One region of the Pseudoalteromonas sp. S558 genome, then DNA from elsewhere that is predicted to be linked to it. Evidence: predicted binding sites of a transcription regulator. Region 1 holds the regulator's gene; each other region holds the start of a gene.

Region 1 (6,859 bases):
GTCTATATTCATTCGTTTAAGAATTATTGGAATACTAGCACCAGCAACTCCAGCCACCACTAAGTTCATAAACATCGCAAAGGCGAGTACGCCACCCAGCATAAAGTCCCATTGCCATAGGGCAATAACGCCCGCTATTAACAGTGACCACAAAATGCCGTTTAGCGCGCCAATGGCAAGCTCTTTCATCATTAAAAATCGTTGGTTAGTTTGATTTATGTGGCCGACAGCAATACCACGAATAACAAGCGTTAATGATTGACTACCTGCAACACCACCCATAGAAGGGACAATGCCGTTAAGTACCGCTAAAATTGGTAATACATCCAAAGTGCCTTCAAAAAAGCTAGCTACAAAGGCTGCTGCAAGTGCAGTTAATAAGTTAACTCCTAACCAAACTGAGCGCTTTTTCGAGCTTTTTAAAACAGGCGCAAAGGTGTCTTCTTCATCATCAAGACCCGCTAAACTGAGTAAACTATGCTCGGCATCTTCTCGGATTACGTCAACAATATCATCGATAGTGACACGACCAAGTAGCTGAGCGTTGTCATCAACAACAGGGGCTGATATCCAATTATGGCGCTCAAAGAGTTGTGCAACTTCACTTTCATCCATTGAAATTGGAATTGACTCACAATCTTCATCCATCAAATCGCGAACAATTTTTTCGGGTGGGTTAGTCAATAATGTACTGAGCGATAAAGCGCCTATAAAGCAGTTATGTTTATCAACAACATAGAGGTCGTCGGTACCTTCTGGTAGCTCTCCGCGTAGCCTAATGTAACGCAGTACCACATCAAGTGTAACGTCAGGGCGAATGGTCACCGTATCGGTATTCATTAGCGCACCAGCGGAGCGCTCTTGATAAGAAAGTGCTTGTGTTGCACGCTCACGGTCTTGAATGTCCATTGCGCTAACAACGTCTTTATAAACGGTGTCTGGCAGGCTACGGAGTACTTCACCTAAGTCATCGTGGCCCATATCTTCAGTTGCGGCCGCAATATGCTTAGGTTCCATTTGGGCAATAATGCCTAAACGAACATCTTCAGATAATTCTTCAAGTACATCACCTTGTACATCAGGGTCAACTAATTGCCAAAGGAGTCGGCGAATTTTATGCGGTGATGATTCTAATAATAATGCAGTATCACAAGGAGCTGTTTTTGCTAACATGCGCCTAACTTGAACAAATTGACCACTGTTAAGCGACTGAGTCACTTGTTTTAGTTGTTGTAGTGGATAGTCTTGTTCAAAAGCTTCGGGCATTGGCATCCTTAATTAATTTTAATATTACTTTGGTAGGAGAGGTTAACTAATTTAATTTTACTTTTTAAGTATTTATTACTGACTATTCTTGTTCGTTAAATCGCTGTGATATCAGTTGGCCAACGGCGCCCAAGGCTTGCTCTGCATCAGGGCCTTCACATACTACCTTAACTTCTTTACCTTGGCTGCTTTCAAGTAGCATTAATGCGAGTACGCTATCACCCGCTGCTTCTTTTTCGTCTTGGAACAAGGTTATCGAAGCGTCAAACTTTACGGCTAATTGAGCTAATACAGTTGCAGCTCTAGCATGTAGCCCTAATTTGTTTTGTATTAAAAAGGTATCTTCTAAGCGCATACGTTACCCTACCTAAGCTGAACTGATTATTATTTTATGTGAAAATTATTTCTCTTGTTCTCGGTGGCGAATTTTTACATTGGGGTGTGTCATCGCAAAGCTTTCACCAATTGTTTGTGCTAAATACACTGAGCGATGTTGCCCACCAGTGCAGCCAATAGCAATCGTTAGGTAACTGCGGTTATTTCGTTCTAAATGCGGTAACCATGTTTGTACAAAAGTTTGAATTTGCCATGTGAACTTTTGCACTATGCTATGACTCGCTAAATAATCTTTAACAGGTTGATCTAAGCCATTTAACGGTTTTAACTCAGGCTCCCAGTGAGGGTTTGGCAAGAAGCGTGCATCAAATACATAATCTGCTTCTTTAGGGATGCCGTGTTTAAAACCAAACGATTCAAACGTGACAATAAGCTGCTTGTCTTTTTTTCCTAATATTTTTTCACGAATAGATTCAGCAAGTTGATGGACACTTAAGTCACTTGTGTCAATCATATAATCGGCTCGAGTGGTTAGCACATCAAGTAATTCTTTTTCTTTTTTGATTGCCAAATCAAGCGGCAGTGAGTCAACCGATAGGGGATGTAAGCGGCGTGTTTCAGAGAAACGTTTTATCAGTGTTTGATCTTCGCTGTCTAAATAAAATAAGGTAGGCTTTGCAAAACCGGGTAAGTATTCAAGAATATCATTAAACTGTTCTTGTTCCTTAGGAAGGTTTCGTACATCAATGCTCACTGCGATTTTATCGTAGTTATCAGAAACGCTGCGTACCAAAGAAGGTAACAGATTTAACGGAATGTTATCTACGCAATAATAACCTAAGTCTTCAACAACGCGTAAAGCAACCGACTTTCCAGAACCCGATCGGCCACTTATGATAATTAACTCCATTTATCACCCTTTATATTAATCACGATTGCTTAACAATAACTTGATACAGTTCGGTATCCGTTTTTGCACTGCGCAATTGCTTACAAAATTCTTTGTCGTTAAGTTTATCAGCAATGGTTGCGAGAGTCTTTAAGTGCTGCTGGTTATCACCATCTGGTACTATGAGTGCAACAAAAATATCAACGGGACGATTATCAATTGCATCAAAGCTAATAGGTGTTTCACTAACGAGTACTAAGGCTAAGGGCTCTTGTGCACCGCTCATTCGCCCGTGAGGGATCGCTATGCCTCTACCTATACCAGTACTGCCTAGCTTTTCTCTACTTAGTAAAGCGCTAAGAATATCTTGTTGAGAAAGGTACGGAAGCTTATCGTGAGCAAGTTCGCTGATAAACTCTAAAATTCTTTTTTTGCTATTAAAAAGGACCGCAGCTTTGCTGCAGTCCTGGCATATAAGTGAGCTTAATTTCATCATATTAGTGTCGAGCAAGCTTCTCTTTGTGTTTAATTACTTGGCGATCGAGCTTATCAATCAGCGAATCGATGGCAGCGTACATGTCTTGATGCTCAGTTGAGGCAAATAACTCAGCACCACTAACATGTATTGTTGCCTCTGCTTTTTGGCTTAGTTTTTCTACATCAAGAATGACATGAACATTATTAATATGATCAGAGTGTCTTTCTAGCTTCGCAAATTTGGTATTTATATAGTCTCTTAGTGAATCAGTTAATTCTACGTGACGACCAGTTAAGTTTAGTTGCATAAGCATTACCCTCTTTGTTTTGCGTCTTAAATCAGACTTTTTCGCTGATTTGACGGTGGAATAGCCAGAGATTCGCGATATTTTGCGATTGTACGTCTCGCTACTTTAATTCCTTGCTCAGCCAATATATCCGCTATTTTGCTATCACTCAATGGTTTTGCTGAGTTTTCTGCAGCGATTAATTTTCTGATAAGTGCACGTATTGCTGTAGATGAGCATTCACCGCCATTTTCGGTACTTACATGACTTGAGAAAAAGTATTTAAGCTCAAATATACCCCGAGGTGTATGCATATACTTTTGAGTGGTTACACGCGAAATAGTTGATTCGTGCATTTCCACCATTTCAGCAACATCATTTAAAACCATAGGTTTCATGGCCTCAGGACCATGTTCAAAAAAGCCTTGCTGCTGCTTAACAATGCAGTTAGTTACTTTTAATAATGTATCGTTTCTACTTTCTAAGCTTTTAATAAACCATTTAGCTTCTTGTAAATGCGAGCGTATAAACTGGCTATCACCGCTTGATTTAACCGTGCGAGACATCGCAGCATATTGGCTGTTTACGCGAATTTTTGGCATGCTATCTGGATTTAGTTCAACAACCCAGCGGCCTTTAATTTTTTTCACTGACACATCAGGAATTACATACTCAGACTCTTCCCTAACAATCGTATCTGCAGGCTTTGGGTTTAGCGTATGAATGAGTGTCATTACTTCTTTAAGCTCTTCTTCTTTGAGCTTCGTTTTTTTCATTAATGTACGATAGTCGCGAGCTGCTAATAAGTCTATGTGCTCGGTTAAAATCATTTTTGTTTCATTAATATAGGGTGTTTCTTTATCAAACTGGTTAAGTTGAATGCACAAACACTCTTGTAAACTACGCGCTGCTATACCTACAGGATCAAATAATTGAATGCGTTTTAAAACAGCTTCTATTTCATCAAGTTCAACTTCATTATCATCTTCGTTTTCTTGGTTGAAGCTTTCGAGAATCTCTTCACAACTCAGTGTTAAAATGCCTGAATCATCTACTGCTTCTACAATAGCAATCGCAATCGCTTCATCAGTAGGGCTAAATGGCGTTAGTTGAAGTTGCCACATTAAATACTCGTGGAGCGTTTCCGTAGAGGCACCTTGGTATATAGACTCGTCTTCAGGCATTGGACCTGATGAGGAGGCTGGAGCTGCACTCATGTACTCGTCCCAGCTAACATCCATCGCCATGTCGTCACTTACCGTATCTTTAGCAAGTGCTTCGCCGCTGTCTTGTTCGTATTCGCTTGGAGCATCGTCGGCAGATGCGCTAACTGTTATATCATCGGTGTCTGCTTTTTGTTCATTTTTACCTGCAGCGTCTTCAGAATAGTCTTGTTCCTCAACCTCTAAAAGTGGGTTGCTGTCGAGCGCTTCTTGTATTTCTTGCTGGAGATCCAATGTACTGAGTTGCAACAAACGAATAGCTTGTTGCAATTGTGGAGTCATTGTAAGTTGCTGGCCCATGCGCAGCTGTAGTGATTGCCTCATGTATCTCTAACAATCCTTTTATGTTGTTATAATTAATACTAGCAGATGCTTAAAGACATGGCGTAAATGTTACAGCCTAAATTGCTCGCCTAAGTAAACATCGCGTACTGTTTTGTCATTTAATACGTGTTCTGGAGTACCTGATGCAATCAGCTCTCCATGAGAAACAATGTAGGCTTTTTCGCAAACATCAAGGGTTTCTCTTACGTTATGATCGGTAATTAACACACCAATCCCACGATTTTTAAGATGTTCTATGATTTTTTTTATATCAAGTACAGAGATTGGGTCAACGCCCGCAAACGGTTCATCTAATAATATAAACTTGGGATTAGCCGCTAATGCGCGGGCTATCTCTACGCGGCGACGTTCACCACCCGATAACGCCATACCTTGGCTGTCACGGATATGTTGAATATTAAATTCGTCTAATAAATTATTTAGTGTATCTTCTCTTTGCTGCTTCTTAAGCTCTTTACGTGTTTCTAAAATTGCCATTAAGTTTTGATAAACAGTTAGCTTTCTAAAAATTGAAGACTCTTGTGGTAAGTAGCCTATGCCTAATCTAGCACGACTGTGCATAGGTAAAAGAGTAATATCGTTATCGTCGATAGATATTTTTCCTTTATCGCTAGGTACTAAGCCCACAATCATATAAAACGTGGTGGTTTTACCAGCGCCGTTTGGGCCAAGTAAGCCAACAATACTGCCAGCTTTAACTTCAAGGCCGACGTTTTTTACAACTTCACGGCCTTTATAGCTTTTGGCTAATAGTTCTGCTTTTAATGTGCTCATGGTTGGCCTTTATCGCTTGTTTTACTTTTTTTAGCTTCAATAGGCACTAAAATTGTGTGAACGCGATCCGTTGAATTTTCATCTTTTTCAGCGCTAATTAATTGCTGTTCTATGTCGTAAGTAATACTTTTTGCATTTATTTTTTGCCCAGCTTGCGATACTTGCGCATTACCAACAAGCGTTAAAAAACGCTTAGATACATCGTAACGCACTTCATCAGCACTTGCGCTCATAGTCGTGCCGTCGGGTTGTTTTTCTTCAAAATGTGCCGGACTGCCTGTGGCAATTAATAGCTGCTTATTATCACCGAGCTCTTCGCGTTTGTGTACTTCTAAGCGGTCGGCGGTAATGCGGCGATTTCCGTGAATAATTTCAACGTTTTTCTCGAAAATACCCACATTGGCTTTTAATTGGCCTTCTTGTTTATCGGCACTTATTGAGATTTGGTTGGCAGCCGGTTGATTCGACTGCTCTGCTGCATTACTGTTAAATGCTAATAAAAACGTTGGGATAATAAGTATTTTTGAAAATTTATTGGTCATAATATATGGTTCGCGTATGGTTAATAAGTTTTATCACTTCGGTTTTTAGATCGGCTTCAAGGCCTTTACCAGTGATCTTTAAATTAGGTCCAGTTACAACTACAGGTTGCTCTGAGCGCATTGTCAGTAGCTTTATATCTACTTGAATATTATCGGCATCGATTTTTTCTATCATTGCTTTATCGGTTAGATTTTTAGCGACAACATTACCTTCTAAAATTAATTGTTTACCTTCGTACAGGGTTGCTTCATCAGCATTAATGCGCCAAGCCTGTTTTTCGTTATATAAAGTAAAAATAGGTTTTTCAAAAAAGGTAAAACCTAATTGTTGATATAACTCCATTTTGGCAGCAGTCACTTTGTGACTTATTTTGCCCTGCTCATCATACGCAGTTTGTTTTAGTTCTATTGCAGTATAATCAGGCTCAGCTATAACCTCAGATGCGCTCTGTGTAGTAATGTTTGTTTGCGTAAAATAAGGGTACCAAAGCCAAACCATACAGCTGATGAATAAAACGCTTAATATTATGCGCGCTATATTCATGAACTTGTACCTTGTGTGGTCAGTGGGTGCCCATTTTCTAGCATTAATAAGTCTGTAAGCTCTCTTACTGCACCGAAGCCGCCAGACATTTGTGTGGTGTAGTGTGACAGGCGCTTAATTAGCGGGTGAGCATCGTTAACAGCGACTGCAAAGCCAACTAATTCCATCACTGGCAT
Region 2 (6,859 bases), on a different contig from region 1:
ATCAATAGCCTCGGCATGGGCTTGCTCCGCTGCCAAGTTAATGACTGTTTTAGCGCCGTTAAATTTATATTTTATAGAAGGAGTTGTTGCACCTAAGCGCTCTGCCAAACCCGATATGATTTCGTGGCCTGTGTTTGCATCAATAATGGCAAATTTTAAGCTGGAGCTACCACAGTTTAGTACTAAAACGTGTTGTGACTTAGGGGAAGTTGTTGGCATAAATTCATTTCCATAAACAAAATTTAGTAAGTGCACGTGAAACATTAATCGTTACACTTAGCGTGATAAATAAGGCTAAAACATTTAATTAAGCTAAACTAAAATGTAGCTGAATCAATGCGTAATATTTTACCCCAGTTACGGAGTTTAGTTTAGTGTTTTGCACACTTTAACAGCAAAATTAAGCACTTTTACTGATAAAGTAAAAGCCTTTAGAATTGTGTTACACTTTAGAGATAACCCATTTAGTATTGTGTTTTAATAGAGTCACTGTGAGGAGTCATGATGCAAAAAAGTGTGATGTCACAAGTACAAACAGGGCGGTTGTACGCAAAACAATGGCCAATGAGAAAAGAATTAGCACCTCTATTTATCGAGTTTAAGGTTATTAAAGCCACTGATCTTGCGATCACAGTTATGCCCATTTTAGCCATGCTTACGTTGTTTTTTCAGATAAATTATTTAGGGCCAGATTTTTTACCGCAAGCTATTGCAAGTGCTTTATTTTTTATATCGTTACCGTTGCAAGGCTTATTGTGGCTAGGTAAACGCGCGCAAACGCCTTTAGAACCAGCTATGCAAAGGTGGTATAACGATCTTTACACAAAAATGCTTGCCAATGGTTATCAAACACAGCTAAACGAAAAAAAGCCTCGTTATCTGGAGCTTGCAAATCTTTTAAAAGACATGTTTGATAAAATGGATAAAGCGTTTACAAAAGAGCAATTTTAGAGGTTGTTAAACTTACGCCTAAATAACCTCAAATTTGATTATGCAGTTTTTGTAAACTGCGTAATGTAAAATGACAAGGTGACAGTATGCTCACCTTTTTCTTCGAGTAACTTCCAGTGTTCAGGTCTGAATTTCCACGCAAATGGTGTCATCATAATCAAGTTCTTTACGTCGTTAAAATTAAGCGTTACCTGCTCAGTTAGCAGTATTTGCTGTACTTGAACAAATCCACTTGGGGTATCTATTTGAGTATGTTCATTAACGTTTTCGTAAATATAATTTTTTAATTCTTTTAAGTGCCAAGGCCCTGGACTTGCAACAATCAGTGTTGCTCCAGATTTAGCAAGTCTAGCCAGTTCTTGTTCAAATAAAGGAGCAAACACACTCACTAGCACATCGGCGAACTGGTTTTCAAATGGTGCCTGGCTAATTGATGCAACACTAAATTGACAATTATCATAACGCTTTGCAGCATATTTTATTGCTGACTTTGATATATCTACACCATACACATTAGCGTTTGTTTTATTCGCCAGTGCATGCGTGTAAAAACCTTCCCCACACCCTAAATCAATAATATTGCCTGCATCTAATGTGCTAACTATGTTACCCAGTGCGTGTTGTAAAAAGCGGTAATAACCGCGCTCTAAAAATGTGCGTCTGGCTTGTACCATTTCTAATGAATCGCCTGGCTGCTTAGAGTTTTTCTGCTGTACAGGTAATAAATTGATATACCCTTCTTTTGCCAAGTCAAAACTGTGTTTATTTTCGCAGCTAAGCGTGTTATTTGTTTTTGTAAGCATGTTGCTACACAAAGGGCAGCGATATTCAAGACTCATGAGTCTAGGTAGTCCTTATCATAAAAAGTTTTTACCCAATGTGGGCGATAAGTGATCATTATAGTAATGGCCATTCCATTTAGCATGGCTTCAGGAAACCAAATTATGGCACTTAAATATACATAGTTATCAGCGAGCTCTTGCCAATTATATTGCCCAATAGCTAAGTAAAATAAGGCACCCAAGCTTATTTTTAGACACGCTATAAATCCTGCAGTAATAAAAGCACAGACAAATATATAAACAAAAAAGTGACGAGGTAAATAATGATAACTAACAATAAAAGCTAAGTAGCTAACTATTATAGGTATGAATGCATTAATAAGTATTTGTACCGCGAGTAATTCAAGCTCAATAAGCCCAAAAGCGAATAGTAACGCAGTTGCAAGCAAACTACTTAAAATAGCCAAGCGCCAACCCAGAATTAAAGTGGCTGCGGTTACGCCTAAAATATGTAAATCTAGGCCTGTTAGTATCCCAGCTTTGATCCGCCATAAAAGTGCAAAGACCAGCGCACAAGCAAGTACACCCGTTTGTCGAACGGGTGTAGCAAAAAGCGCTTTATAAGTCGCTTTATCAAAACTGAGTAAACTAAATATTATTACTAGGGCCCAAAGCAACCCTTGTAATTGTACGCTCAACATCATAATTATTTAAACGTTGACCAAATTGGTGCGTGATCTGACGGTTTATCAATGCCGCGTAGTTCGTAATCAATTCCAGTTTCAATACAACGAGCTGACAAGTCGTTAGTTGCAAGCACCACATCAATGCGCAAACCTCGGTTATCTACAAATCCTTTTGAACGATAATCAAACCACGAATATTGATCGTCTGTATCAGGGTTTTGCTCTCTAAAGGTGTCTTTAAAGCCCCAGTTAAGTAGTGTAGCAAGCCATTCACGCTCCACGGGTTGAAAAGAACATTTACCCGTTTTTAACCAACGTTTTGCGTTTACATCGCCAATCCCGATATCTAAATCGGTTGGAGATATATTGATATCGCCCATAACGATAACATCCTGATCGGGTGTATGGTTTGTTTCAAGGTGAGTCATTAAATCTCTATAAAACTGACGTTTATAAGGGAATTTAGTTTCATGATTAATATTGTCGCCTTGTGGGAAATAGCCATTCATTACGGTTAAATCACGGCCGTTTTCTTGCTCCACGGTAACGCTGATCATACGTTTTTGTGATTCTTCAGTATCTGTGGCAAAACCTTTTAAGACTGATTTTGGCTCTTTTTTGCATAACATAGCTACGCCGTAATGTGCTTTTTGACCATGGTAATACACGTGATACCCCATTTTTTGTACATCTTCTAACGGGAACGCTTCATCATGAACTTTAATTTCTTGTAAGCCAATCACGTCTGGTTGATGTTTATCAATAATAGCTTGTAACTGGTGAAGACGAGCACGCAGACCATTGATGTTAAAAGAAATCACTTTCATTGGATTTACCTTAAAATTAGTTCGATTTAATGCACCAAATTGTATCAGTAAATACGCTTACATAACATGACTGAAATGAGAAAATAGCTGCGCAAATGTTGTGCAATTGGTGTTTAAAGTTTAAACATTGTTAATGTTTTATTAATTTCTAAAATAAATAAAAAATTCAATTGCTATGTAGATTATTGGTCATATAATGCGCGAAATTATTTAGCAACCTCGTTCAAATAGGAACTCTCATGAAAACACAATTAATTCTAGCTGCAGCACTTTTAGTATCAACAACTGTTTCTGCACAAAGTAATTCGTATTTTAGTAAAGACAATAAAATTGAATCTAAATTATGTGTACTAAGTGCAAATGAGGGTTTTACAGCTGCTCGTAAAGTAGCAGCTCAGCATGGTGTGTTTTTATCACGCTTTTCATCAAGCATCTTGTGTAATGGTGAAGATATTCGTGATATAGCTAAAAAAGAAACAGCCAGTAAAGTAACTAAAGCTAAGGTTGAGGTATTTGCTAAAGATGCTCAACAAGAAACACAATTATGCCTTACAGCTTTAAAACAAGGGCTAGCACCAGTTCGTCAAAAGCTAGGTAATGTAGATTCGTTAAAGTGTAATGGGCAAACAGTCACTGAATTTGTTAAGCGTTATCAAAATGCCGCTATTTAATCGCTAAAGACTTAAAAAGTGCTCGGTATTTTTACCGAGCTTTTTTTTGTAAAAATTACAAGGTGTATTGAAAAGTCTGCAGAAATGATGTGATAAAATAGCTCCGTTCGAAGATGTATGACATGCATGCAATTGATTTAATTGCACTTTTTATTTTGGCATTAGACTTGTATTAATTAAACTGACATTTATTAATTACAAGGATACGTCTTATGAAAAAGTTAACATTAGCAGCAACAATTTTAGCATCATTGAGCCTAGCAGCTTGTTCTTCAAATCAAGGTCTTGATAAAATAGGCAGCGATTTTGCAAGTCTGGACAATGACAGCGATGGTTATATTTCAAAAGTAGAAGCAGATGACGATAACATCTGGGAACATTTTTCAAATATTGATACCAATATGGACAATGAAATCAGCCGCAAAGAGTTTAACGCTTACATGCAACTAAATGCAGGTAAAGTTGCGACTGATAGTGATGTGAGCGAGTCGGCATTTAAAGCCGATATTGCTAAATTTGATAAAATTGAAAGTAGTTTTGCAAGTTTAGATAATGACGAAAATGGTTATATTTCAATCGTCGAAGGTAATGATGATGATATTTCAAATCATTTTGGTTATATGGATAAAGATAAAGATAAACGCGTCAGTAAAAGCGAGTTTGTCGGTTATATTCAAAAATACGGCAGCGCCGTAGCTGAAGATGACGCACTTGAGTCACTTAAACGCAGCTAATTTTCGCTGTTAAACTAATCAAGTTAGGAGCCAGTGATTTTCACTGGCTTTTTTGTGCCTTTAATTTAACTATTTGATAGATATATTTTCCTAGTTTGGTGTTGTTCTGTCATAATAGATGGCTGTGTATTTTTATTTGTTAAGAGTGTTTATGGCGGGTCGGCGAATTAGTGATGAGCAATTAGTTGAGATCATTGAAGCGGCGATTTTTGTTGCAGATAAACCGGTTAGTAAGCGTCATCTCAAAGACGTTGTATTAATGGATTTAGCTGTATCTATGGCGCAAATAAATAATGCAATTGATACAATACAAATACATTTTCAAACTCGTGGTATTCGCTTAGTTGAAGTGGGTAGTGGGTATCGTTTTCAGGCATGCAATAGTCTAAGTCCTTGGCTAAACAACCTTTGGCAGGAACGTGCGCCTAAATACTCACGTGCTTTGCTAGAAACATTATCGCTTATTGCTTACAGGCAGCCTATTACACGCGGCGAAATTGAGCAGGTAAGGGGTGTTACTACGGGTTCGAATATTATTAAAACCTTACTCGAAAGAGAATGGGTTAAAGTGGTAGGGCATAAAGAAGTTCCGGGTAAGCCGGCTTTATATGCAACTACTAAACAATTTTTAGATTATTTTTCGTTAACTGGTTTAGACAATTTACCAGCGTTGCCAACAGAGCAGCAAAGTAAGATTAACCAGTTATTAAGTGATCCTTCTGTGAGAGAACCATCCGAATGAGTATACAAGGTGAAAAGTTACAAAAAGTCCTAGCCCGTGCAGGGGTAGGCTCACGACGTGAAATGGAAAAATACATTGATGGAAACCGCGTTAGTGTAAATGGTAAAGTCGCAAAGTTAGGCGACCGTGTTGAAGAGACCGATTTAATTCGCGTTGATGGACACACAGTAAAAATTGAAGAAAAAGCAGATAGAATTTGCCGTGTTATTATGTATAACAAACCAGAAGGTGAGTTAAGCACACGCAAAGATCCTGAAGGTCGCCGTACTGTATTTGATCGACTTCCTCGCATTGATGGCGATCGTTGGATTGCAGTTGGCCGACTTGATGTTAATACGTCCGGTTTAATGCTGTTTACGAATGATGGTGAGCTTGCAAACCGTTTAATGCACCCAAGCTACGAAGTTGAGCGTGAATACTCAGCGCGTGTGTTTGGCGAGGTAACAAACGAAACCCTGAAAAATTTAATGCGTGGTGTTGAGTTAGAAGATGGACCTGCCAAGTTTACTAGCGTAAAGCCTATGGGTGGCGAAGGTGTAAACCGCTGGTTTAACGTAACGTTAAACGAAGGTCGTAACCGTGAAGTTCGTCGTTTATGGCAATCACAGGATGCTGAAGTATCTCGTCTTATTCGTATTCGTTACGGAAAGTTAGAGCTAGACAAGCGCGTACCACAAGGTGGTTGGATAGAGTATGACTTAGAAACAGTTAACTATTTACGTAAAACTGTTAAATTAGGCCGTGAAACACAAACCAAACTTTCAGTTATGCCAGAAAAGCGTAAAGATAAACGCGCTAAAATCAATCAGATCCGTAAAGCAGTTAAAAAACACAATCAACGTGTTAAGCCGACTAAACGTAAATAATCAATTAGTTATTTAATACAAAAAAGCCGCTAATTGCGGCTTTTTTAATGTGCTTTTAAATAACACAGGTCTTAGGCTGAGTTATTTTTTTACCTGAGCGTCTAACGATTGGCCATTAACTTCACTAGAATCATCGCTCATCAGGTATAAATACGTTGGCATAATGCTCTGAGGTGTAGCAAGCGCGTCTCTATCTTCACCTGGATATGCAGCAGCTCGCATTGAAGTACGCGTAGCACCTGGGTTAATACAGTTTACGCGTATGTTTGTTTTACCTACTTCGCATGCCCATGTTTGCATCATACCTTCTACTGCAAATTTCGAAATGGCATAAGGGCCCCAAAATTCACGGCCTTTACGACCAACACCTGATGATGTGAATACGATTGATGCACTTTCAGATTTACGAAGTACAGGAAATAACGCTTTGGTTAACATGGCTTGTGCAGTCACGTTTACTTTCATAATGTTTTCAAACGTTGATGAACAAAAATGTTCAAGTGGGCCGAGCGATCCTAAAATGCCCGCATTGTTAAGTAGCCCATCAAGGCGACCAAATTGAGATTCAATTGTTGCTGCAAGGTCACGGTAGTTTTGTTT
Region 3 (6,859 bases), on a different contig from region 1:
TAAATTCTCTGCGTTTCAATTAGGTTTACTAATTCTTCGGTTACATTGACGTTTGACGTTTCAAGTGAGCCTTGAATAATCGTACCTAAACCCTCAACACCCGGATTGCCTTGTACAGGCGCACCACTTACTGCCGTTTCGGTATATAAGTTTTGCCCTACAGGCTCTAGACCAGATGGATTGATAAAGTCACTAATCGTCAGCTGACCAATAACAACGTTTTCGGCTTGCCCTCCAACCTTTACTGACACTTCACCATCTTGAGATATAGTTATCGACTTTGCGTCATCTGGCACATTCATTTCTGGCTGAACAACATAACCCGCACCCGAGGTTACAATTCGTCCGTTACCGTCAGTTGTAAATTGTCCATTGCGCGAATAAGCAATATTGCCATCTGGTTGCAGTACTTCAAAAAAGCCAGGACCTGAAATCATCCAATCTAATGAGTTTTCAGTAGTTAGCATGTTGCCTTGTGAGAAGTTCTTTTGGTTAGCAACCACTTTCGCACCAGCGCCAAGCATTAAACCAGACGGCATTTCAGTGTCTTGCGACGAACGTCCACCTGGTTGATTAATATTTTGATAGAGTAAATCTTCAAAAATTGCGCGGCTCTTTTTATAACCAACAGTACTTGCGTTGGCTAAGTTATTTGAAATAACCGAAATATCAGTTTGTTGAGCATCAAGCCCTGTTTTACTTATCCACAATGCTGGATTCATAATAATGTCCTCACTTTAAAGCTAAACTATGCGTAATAACTGATCTTGACGTTCGTCAATTTGTTCAGCTGTTTTCATTAGTTTCACTTGTAATTCAAATTGGCGTTGATGGCTGATCATATCGACCATTTCGTGAACTGGATTCACATTCGACATCTCTAAGCTACCACTCAATACTTTTACATTGGCAGACGTCTCAACAGTTTGATCTGGCTTTGGTCTAAATAAACCATCATTGCCTTTTTCAAGCTGTGCGTTATTTGCTTCGACTACTTTAAGTCTACCTATCTCTTCTAAAAAAGTAGCGGGTGCGCCTTGCGGACGAACTTGAATTGCACCGTCTTCACTAAATGCAATTTTTTCAATTGGCACTGGTAATATAACGGGACCACCTTCGCCAATAACTTGACGACCACCGCTTGTAACTAGCATGCCTTCGGCTGTGATGTTGAGCGTACCTACTTTTGTATATGCCTCATTTCCTGATGCATCTTGCACACTAAGCCAAGCGTTATCACTCATTGCGATATCTAAGTCACGACCGGTTTGAATAATACCGCCCGATGCCATGTTTGAACCAGGACGTTCTTGCATTGAAAATACACGCGTTGGTAAACCCTCACCAAACGCTTGCATAGAACGCGCTTGTGCAAAATCGGATTTAAACCCAGTTGTATTAGCATTCGCCAAATTATTGGCTTTAAGTGCTAACCCTTGCAGGCTTTGTTTTGCACCAGACGCCGCAATGTAGACCATTTTGTCCATAACATCGACTCACATAAAAAATCTCTAATTAAGTAAATGCAAAATAGATGCCAAAGAAGTATGAAATTGAAATTGACGCGTTTTGAGGGAAATAATGGTAGTTATATCAAGCTAAAGGCAGCTATTTTGATGCAATCACCCTGTATTAAAAATAAAAATGGTGACACCACTTAAGCTAATTTTCTGTCTAATAATGATAAAAAACCGCTGTCGAAATAGATGATTTTTATATCCTATTATTCTAACTCCAGATAATAAAAAAGGCTGCAACAAGGCAGCCTAGTATTTAGTCGATAAAAATTTAAATTATCGTATCTGTAAAATGGCTTGCTGTAGTGTTGAATTCACTTCCAGCGCACGTGAATTGGCTTGGAAGTTACGTTGTGCACTAATTAAATCAACAAGCTCATTTGTTAAATTAACATTTGATTGCTCTAATGCTGATGAGTTAATTTTGCCAAATGCACCTGAATTAGCTTCACCGGCTATCGGCTCACCAGAAGTTAAACTTTTCTTCCAAGAAGTATTTCCGACTTGTTGTAGGCCTTGAGAATTAGAAAAACGAGTTAATGCGACTTGCCCTAAATAGGTAGAGTCGCCATTACTGTAAGAAGCAACAATTTTTCCATCTACGCCAATATCAATATTCGCTAATCGACCTACTGCGGCACCATCTTGATCTAATACTTTATTTTCAAAAGCCCCTGCATGCTGTGTTGGTATTTTTGAAGATGTACCAGCTTCGTCACGCCAATTTATTGTTACATCATTAGGAAAGCTTGCGCCATTACTCAAAAGTCCTGATATATTTGCACCAGTTAACGTGACTGGGTTGAATGTATTTCCTGTATTTAATGCACCATTGGTATTAAGTGGTATGCCATTAGCATCAAACTGGAATGTTGAAATTGGGTTATACGGCGCTGTAGGTTGTGCACTACCATCTGGGTTAAATGGTTGACCGTCTAATGTGGCAAAGGTTTGCCATTCGTTAGCATTACCTGTAACAGTCGAGTCTGTTTTCACAAAATACAATTGCATTGTATGTGCTTCACCTAACGAATCGTACACGTTCGTTGAGGTAGAGTGAGTAAATGACCCCGTTTGAGTTGGGTCAAATGGCGTAATTGATGGTGGCGCTTTGGTTGAGTCCAATCTAAACGATGAATACACATTTGTTGTAGCACGCGGTGAACCAGATGAGTCAGGGATCTGGATTGCTGTAGAGGTACTTAAGCTCACCGATGTTGCATCGCCACTGACTGCATCAACAGGGAAACCTTGTAAAAAATTACCCTGTGAATCAACGATAAAATTATCTTTATTTAATTTAAATGCACCAGCACGAGTAAAGGTTTGATCTTGTGAGCCAAGCTCTGAACTAAGCGCAAAGTATCCATCACCACCAATAGCAAGGTCGAGCGAATTTTTCGTACCTAAAGTTGAACCTTGGTGAAATTGTTGAGATACCGATGTTGTTTGCACACCATCCCCAGCTTTAGTTTTACCTGAAGTAAACACTGACGATGCATAAACATCAGCAAATTCAGCGCGAGACTCTTTAAAGCCAGTGGTATTTACATTAGCAATGTTATTAGCAGTAACATCCAAATCTTTTTGTGCGGCAGCGATGCCAGTTAACGCAATATTGAAGCTCATAATTGACCTCTAAACTATTAATATTTAGCCTTAGGCTAGAAATATACTTTAAATACTTTATGCAATTTCTGCGACATCAGTCAGCTTAATCGCACCTTCTTTGGTGTTAAGAATAATGCCATTAGCACCATTAATACTTACGCTCTCAATGTTTTTATATGAGGCTATAGGCAAGCTAGTAAACTCCTCCCCCATACTCCCTTCAGCTTTTATGCTATATTCTCCCGTAGGAAGACTTTCGCCAGCTTCATTTTTTCCATCCCAGTTAAATCGTATGCCACCCGCTGCTTGAGTGCCTAACTCAATAGTTCTAACAAGTTGTCCTGACGCATCCGTAATACTGAGTTTCAAATCTTTAACAGGCCTTTCAGCTGCGATTGTGCCTTTGGCTTCACCACTGCTGTTAAGCTCTAATGTACTTGATCCGATTAATGCCTTCTTACCAACAAGGGTTGATGCCTGCAACGCCGAGTTGGAGGTCATTGAAGCTGCCAAAGACTCAAATTTTGAATTTAGATTTGAGATACCTTCAGCCATGGTAAAATTTGTCATTTGCGCAATCATTTGATCATTGTCAGCTGGCTTGCTGGGATCTTGAAACGACAACTGCTGCGTTAACAACGAGAAGAAATCTTCTTGGGTTAATGCATCACTTTTCTTTGCAGTTTCCGGCTGTGTATCCTGCCAACGCAAAGAGTCCGTATAGGATGTAGAGGTATTAATATCGTTACTCATGGTCTACCCTCATTTACCGCTGGCCCAATAGCAGTGTTTTACTTAACATTTGCTTAGCTGCATCTGCAACTTGCACGTTTGTTTCATAGGAGCGAGAGGCTGAGATCATATTCGCCATCTCCTCAACAACATTAACGTTAGGTTTATAAATATAGCCATTTTCATCCGCACTTGGATGGTTTGGGTTATATTCAATTTGTAATGGCTTGTTACTTTCAACAACGCCTAACACTTTAACGCCAACAGCCGATCCCTGCGGATTACTTACTGATGCTGACGCCTTAGTCAGCTCAGCTGCAAACACAGGTTGCCGTGCTCGGTACGTTTTGTCTTGAGAAGAACTAATCGTATTTGCATTAGAGATATTACTAGCCGTGGTATTTAAACGCACATTCTGTGCGCTCATACCTGAACCGGCTATATCAAAAACATTGTATAAACTCATAATTAGGCTCCTTGACTACCGAGTGCTTTTTTCAGACCTTTAAATTTGCCACCTAGAAACTGTAAGCTGGCCTGATACTCCATAGCATTCTGTGTATACAAGTTTCGTTCCACTTGTATATCAACAGAGTTGCCATCGCCCGTATCTGTTTGATTTGGCATACGAAATAACTCAGAATTACCGACACTACGAGTTCCACCAGCAATATGTTTAGCATTGGTTCTAACCATTGTATTGCCGCTTTGTTGGTTTGATTTTGCCGCTTTTAATGCTGTGGCAAAATCGATATCTTTTGCTTTGTATCCCGGCGTATCAGCATTTGCAATATTGGCTGCAATTACTTCTGCTCTTTTTGAACGGATTAACATCGCTTGCGGATGCAAACCTAATGCTTTATCAAAACTGATAGCCATGACCATCTCCAAAAAATTGACTTGTCTTATATAAAGCAAAAAATAAGCCATATATAAAAGCAACAAAGCTATTTTTATAAGGGGATGTATTTAAAAGAAAAATGACACTGAAAGTGTCATTTTATAGAAGGGGAAAACATTAAACTTTCTTTTGGTAAATAATTCCAGGATTACAGCGTACCATATCAAATTCATCACTCAATCCGGTCATCGACTCCGATGCGCCCAAAAATAGATAGCCTTTTGGATTGAGTGCCTGAGCAAATTGTTTAATGATTTTAGCTTTTATCTCAGGTGCAAAGTAAATCAGCACATTACGGCAAAAAATAATATCAAACTTACCCATTAACGCATAAGAATCAAGTAAGTTTAGGTGCCTAAAGCTGACTTGTTTTTTAACCGTATCATTTATTTGTGCCATGCCATTGCCGCTGTCTTTAAAAAACTTCTTGCGGCGTTCAGCTGAAAGCCCTCGTGCTAAAGCAAGGGCGTCATATTCGCCATTTTTGCACATATCCAGCATAGTATTAGAAATATCAGTGCCTATGATTTGAGCCCCCATACGTAACGCATTGGACTGTTTAGATTGATATTCAGACACAGACATCGCAATAGAATAAGGTTCTTGCCCTGAAGAGCTGGCCGCAGACCAAATTTTTAATGGCCGCTTCAAATCTTTAAATTCTGGGAACAGCTTACTTTGAAGAAGCTCAAATGGATATTGATCTCTAAACCACAATGTTTCGTTGGTTGTCATTGCATCAACGACAGCAGCACGAAGTTGACGCTCATGTGGACCAAGCGTCTTACTAACTAATTGCGATAAAGATTCTACATTGAATCGAGCCATTAACGGGGCGAGCCGACTTTTAACTAAGTACTGTTTATTTTCGCCTAAAACAATGCCGCACTGTTGCTCTAAAAACAAACGAAATTGATCGTATTCACCTTGCTGCAAATCTTTATTATTCAAGTTAATGACACCTATTCAGATTAATCACAATGAACCCATTTTTTAACTGCTGTAGCTAGTTCATCTGGGTTGAATTTCGCAATAAAATCATCTGCACCAACCTTTTCAATCATTGCTTGGTTAAAAACACCACTTAAAGAGGTATGTAAAATAACATGCAATGGAGCAAGCTTAGGATCTGCTTTTATTTCTGCGGTTAACGTATATCCATCCATTTCTGGCATTTCTACATCAGATATAAGTAGCGCAACACGTTCCGTAATATCATTTTTACAGTCAAGCTTTGCTATTTCTTTTAATCGAATGAGTGCTTCTTTACCATTTTTAGCAAGCTCTATTTGAACACCTAAAGGTTCTAGCGCTCTTTTAACTTGGTTACGTGCAACAGCAGAGTCATCAGCGATAAAAATAATTCGCTCGCCTAAATCTTTTTGCATGTCACCACTTTCTGCAATTTCAGCACTTACTTCAGTATCAACTGGGCAAATTTCATTAAGTATTTTTTCTACGTCAAGTATTTCAACAAGCTCGTTTTCTATTTCAGTTACTGCTGTTAAATATGAATAGCGCCCTGCACCTGATGGTGGAGGCATTATTTTTTCCCAATTCATATTTACGATACGCTCTACACCGCCAACTAAAAAGCCTTGAACTGTTCGGTTATATTCAGCGATTATTATAAAACTGTCTGTAATATTTTCGATTGGGCGTCCACCTACAGCCATAGACAGATCAATAACTGAGATAGTTTGACCACGAATATGAGCAACACCACGAATATAAGGATTAGACTTTGGCATACTCGTTAGTGGAGGACATTGAAGCACTTCTCTCACTTTAAATACGTTAATACCAAAACGCTGCCTACCCCTGAGCTTAAATAATAGTAATTCTAGGCGGTTCTGCCCAACCAACTGAGTGCGCTGGTTTACTGAGTCTAAAATGCCTGCCATTCAAATCTCCTAAAGAAAACAAGTATTACGGAATGATAATTGCTTTCTGTTTATAAAGCTTACATAACATCACGGGAGCGTCTTTTTTTTGACGCAAAATATTTATACCCTGTTTGAAACCATAAGCATAGTCGAAACATTATGAGTTTGTTAAAAAAAATCAGAAGATACAGTGTTTTTTATTTTGTTGCTAG

Evidence for each region. Region 1 encodes sigma-54, which starts transcription at its own class of promoters, with help from an activator protein. Its sites were predicted from a motif close to GTTGGCACGNNNNTNGNNT; they were not measured.
Region 2: a site for sigma-54 is predicted at 4,072-4,090, ahead of CWB66_RS15645 (EF-hand domain-containing protein). Genes of this name have one in related genera too.
Region 3: a site for sigma-54 is predicted at 1,524-1,542, ahead of CWB66_RS17730 (flagellar basal body rod protein FlgF). Genes of this name have one in related genera too.

The regions. Positions count from the first base shown of each region.
Region 1 covers NZ_PNDU01000077.1:62,326-69,184, reverse strand. The annotation lists gene mgtE (magnesium transporter) at 1-1,266, opposite strand, end outside; gene CWB66_RS06255 (HPr family phosphocarrier protein) at 1,349-1,621, opposite strand; gene rapZ (RNase adapter RapZ) at 1,667-2,512, opposite strand; gene ptsN (PTS IIA-like nitrogen regulatory protein PtsN) at 2,532-2,984, opposite strand; gene hpf (ribosome hibernation promoting factor) at 2,989-3,276, opposite strand; gene CWB66_RS06235 (RNA polymerase factor sigma-54) at 3,303-4,802, opposite strand; gene lptB (LPS export ABC transporter ATP-binding protein) at 4,872-5,597, opposite strand; gene lptA (lipopolysaccharide transport periplasmic protein LptA) at 5,594-6,139, opposite strand; gene lptC (LPS export ABC transporter periplasmic protein LptC) at 6,129-6,683, opposite strand; gene kdsC (3-deoxy-manno-octulosonate-8-phosphatase KdsC) at 6,680-6,859, opposite strand, start outside.
Region 2 covers NZ_PNDU01000240.1:3,403-10,261, forward strand. The annotation lists gene CWB66_RS15615 (acetate kinase) at 1-219, opposite strand, end outside; gene yfbV (terminus macrodomain insulation protein YfbV) at 505-951, shown strand; gene CWB66_RS15625 (putative RNA methyltransferase) at 990-1,790, opposite strand; gene CWB66_RS15630 (energy-coupling factor ABC transporter permease) at 1,787-2,434, opposite strand; gene xthA (exodeoxyribonuclease III) at 2,440-3,246, opposite strand; gene CWB66_RS15640 (exonuclease III) at 3,486-3,917, shown strand; gene CWB66_RS15645 (EF-hand domain-containing protein) at 4,130-4,651, shown strand; gene scpB (SMC-Scp complex subunit ScpB) at 4,803-5,393, shown strand; gene rluB (23S rRNA pseudouridine(2605) synthase RluB) at 5,390-6,259, shown strand; gene CWB66_RS15660 (YciK family oxidoreductase) at 6,341-6,859, opposite strand, start outside.
Region 3 covers NZ_PNDU01000305.1:2,019-8,877, forward strand. The annotation lists gene flgG (flagellar basal-body rod protein FlgG) at 1-722, opposite strand, end outside; gene CWB66_RS17730 (flagellar basal body rod protein FlgF) at 744-1,487, opposite strand; gene flgE (flagellar hook protein FlgE) at 1,794-3,146, opposite strand; gene CWB66_RS17740 (flagellar hook assembly protein FlgD) at 3,204-3,881, opposite strand; gene flgC (flagellar basal body rod protein FlgC) at 3,895-4,326, opposite strand; gene flgB (flagellar basal body rod protein FlgB) at 4,329-4,739, opposite strand; gene CWB66_RS17755 (CheR family methyltransferase) at 4,879-5,712, opposite strand; gene CWB66_RS17760 (chemotaxis protein CheV) at 5,733-6,665, opposite strand; gene flgA (flagellar basal body P-ring formation chaperone FlgA) at 6,807-6,859, shown strand, end outside.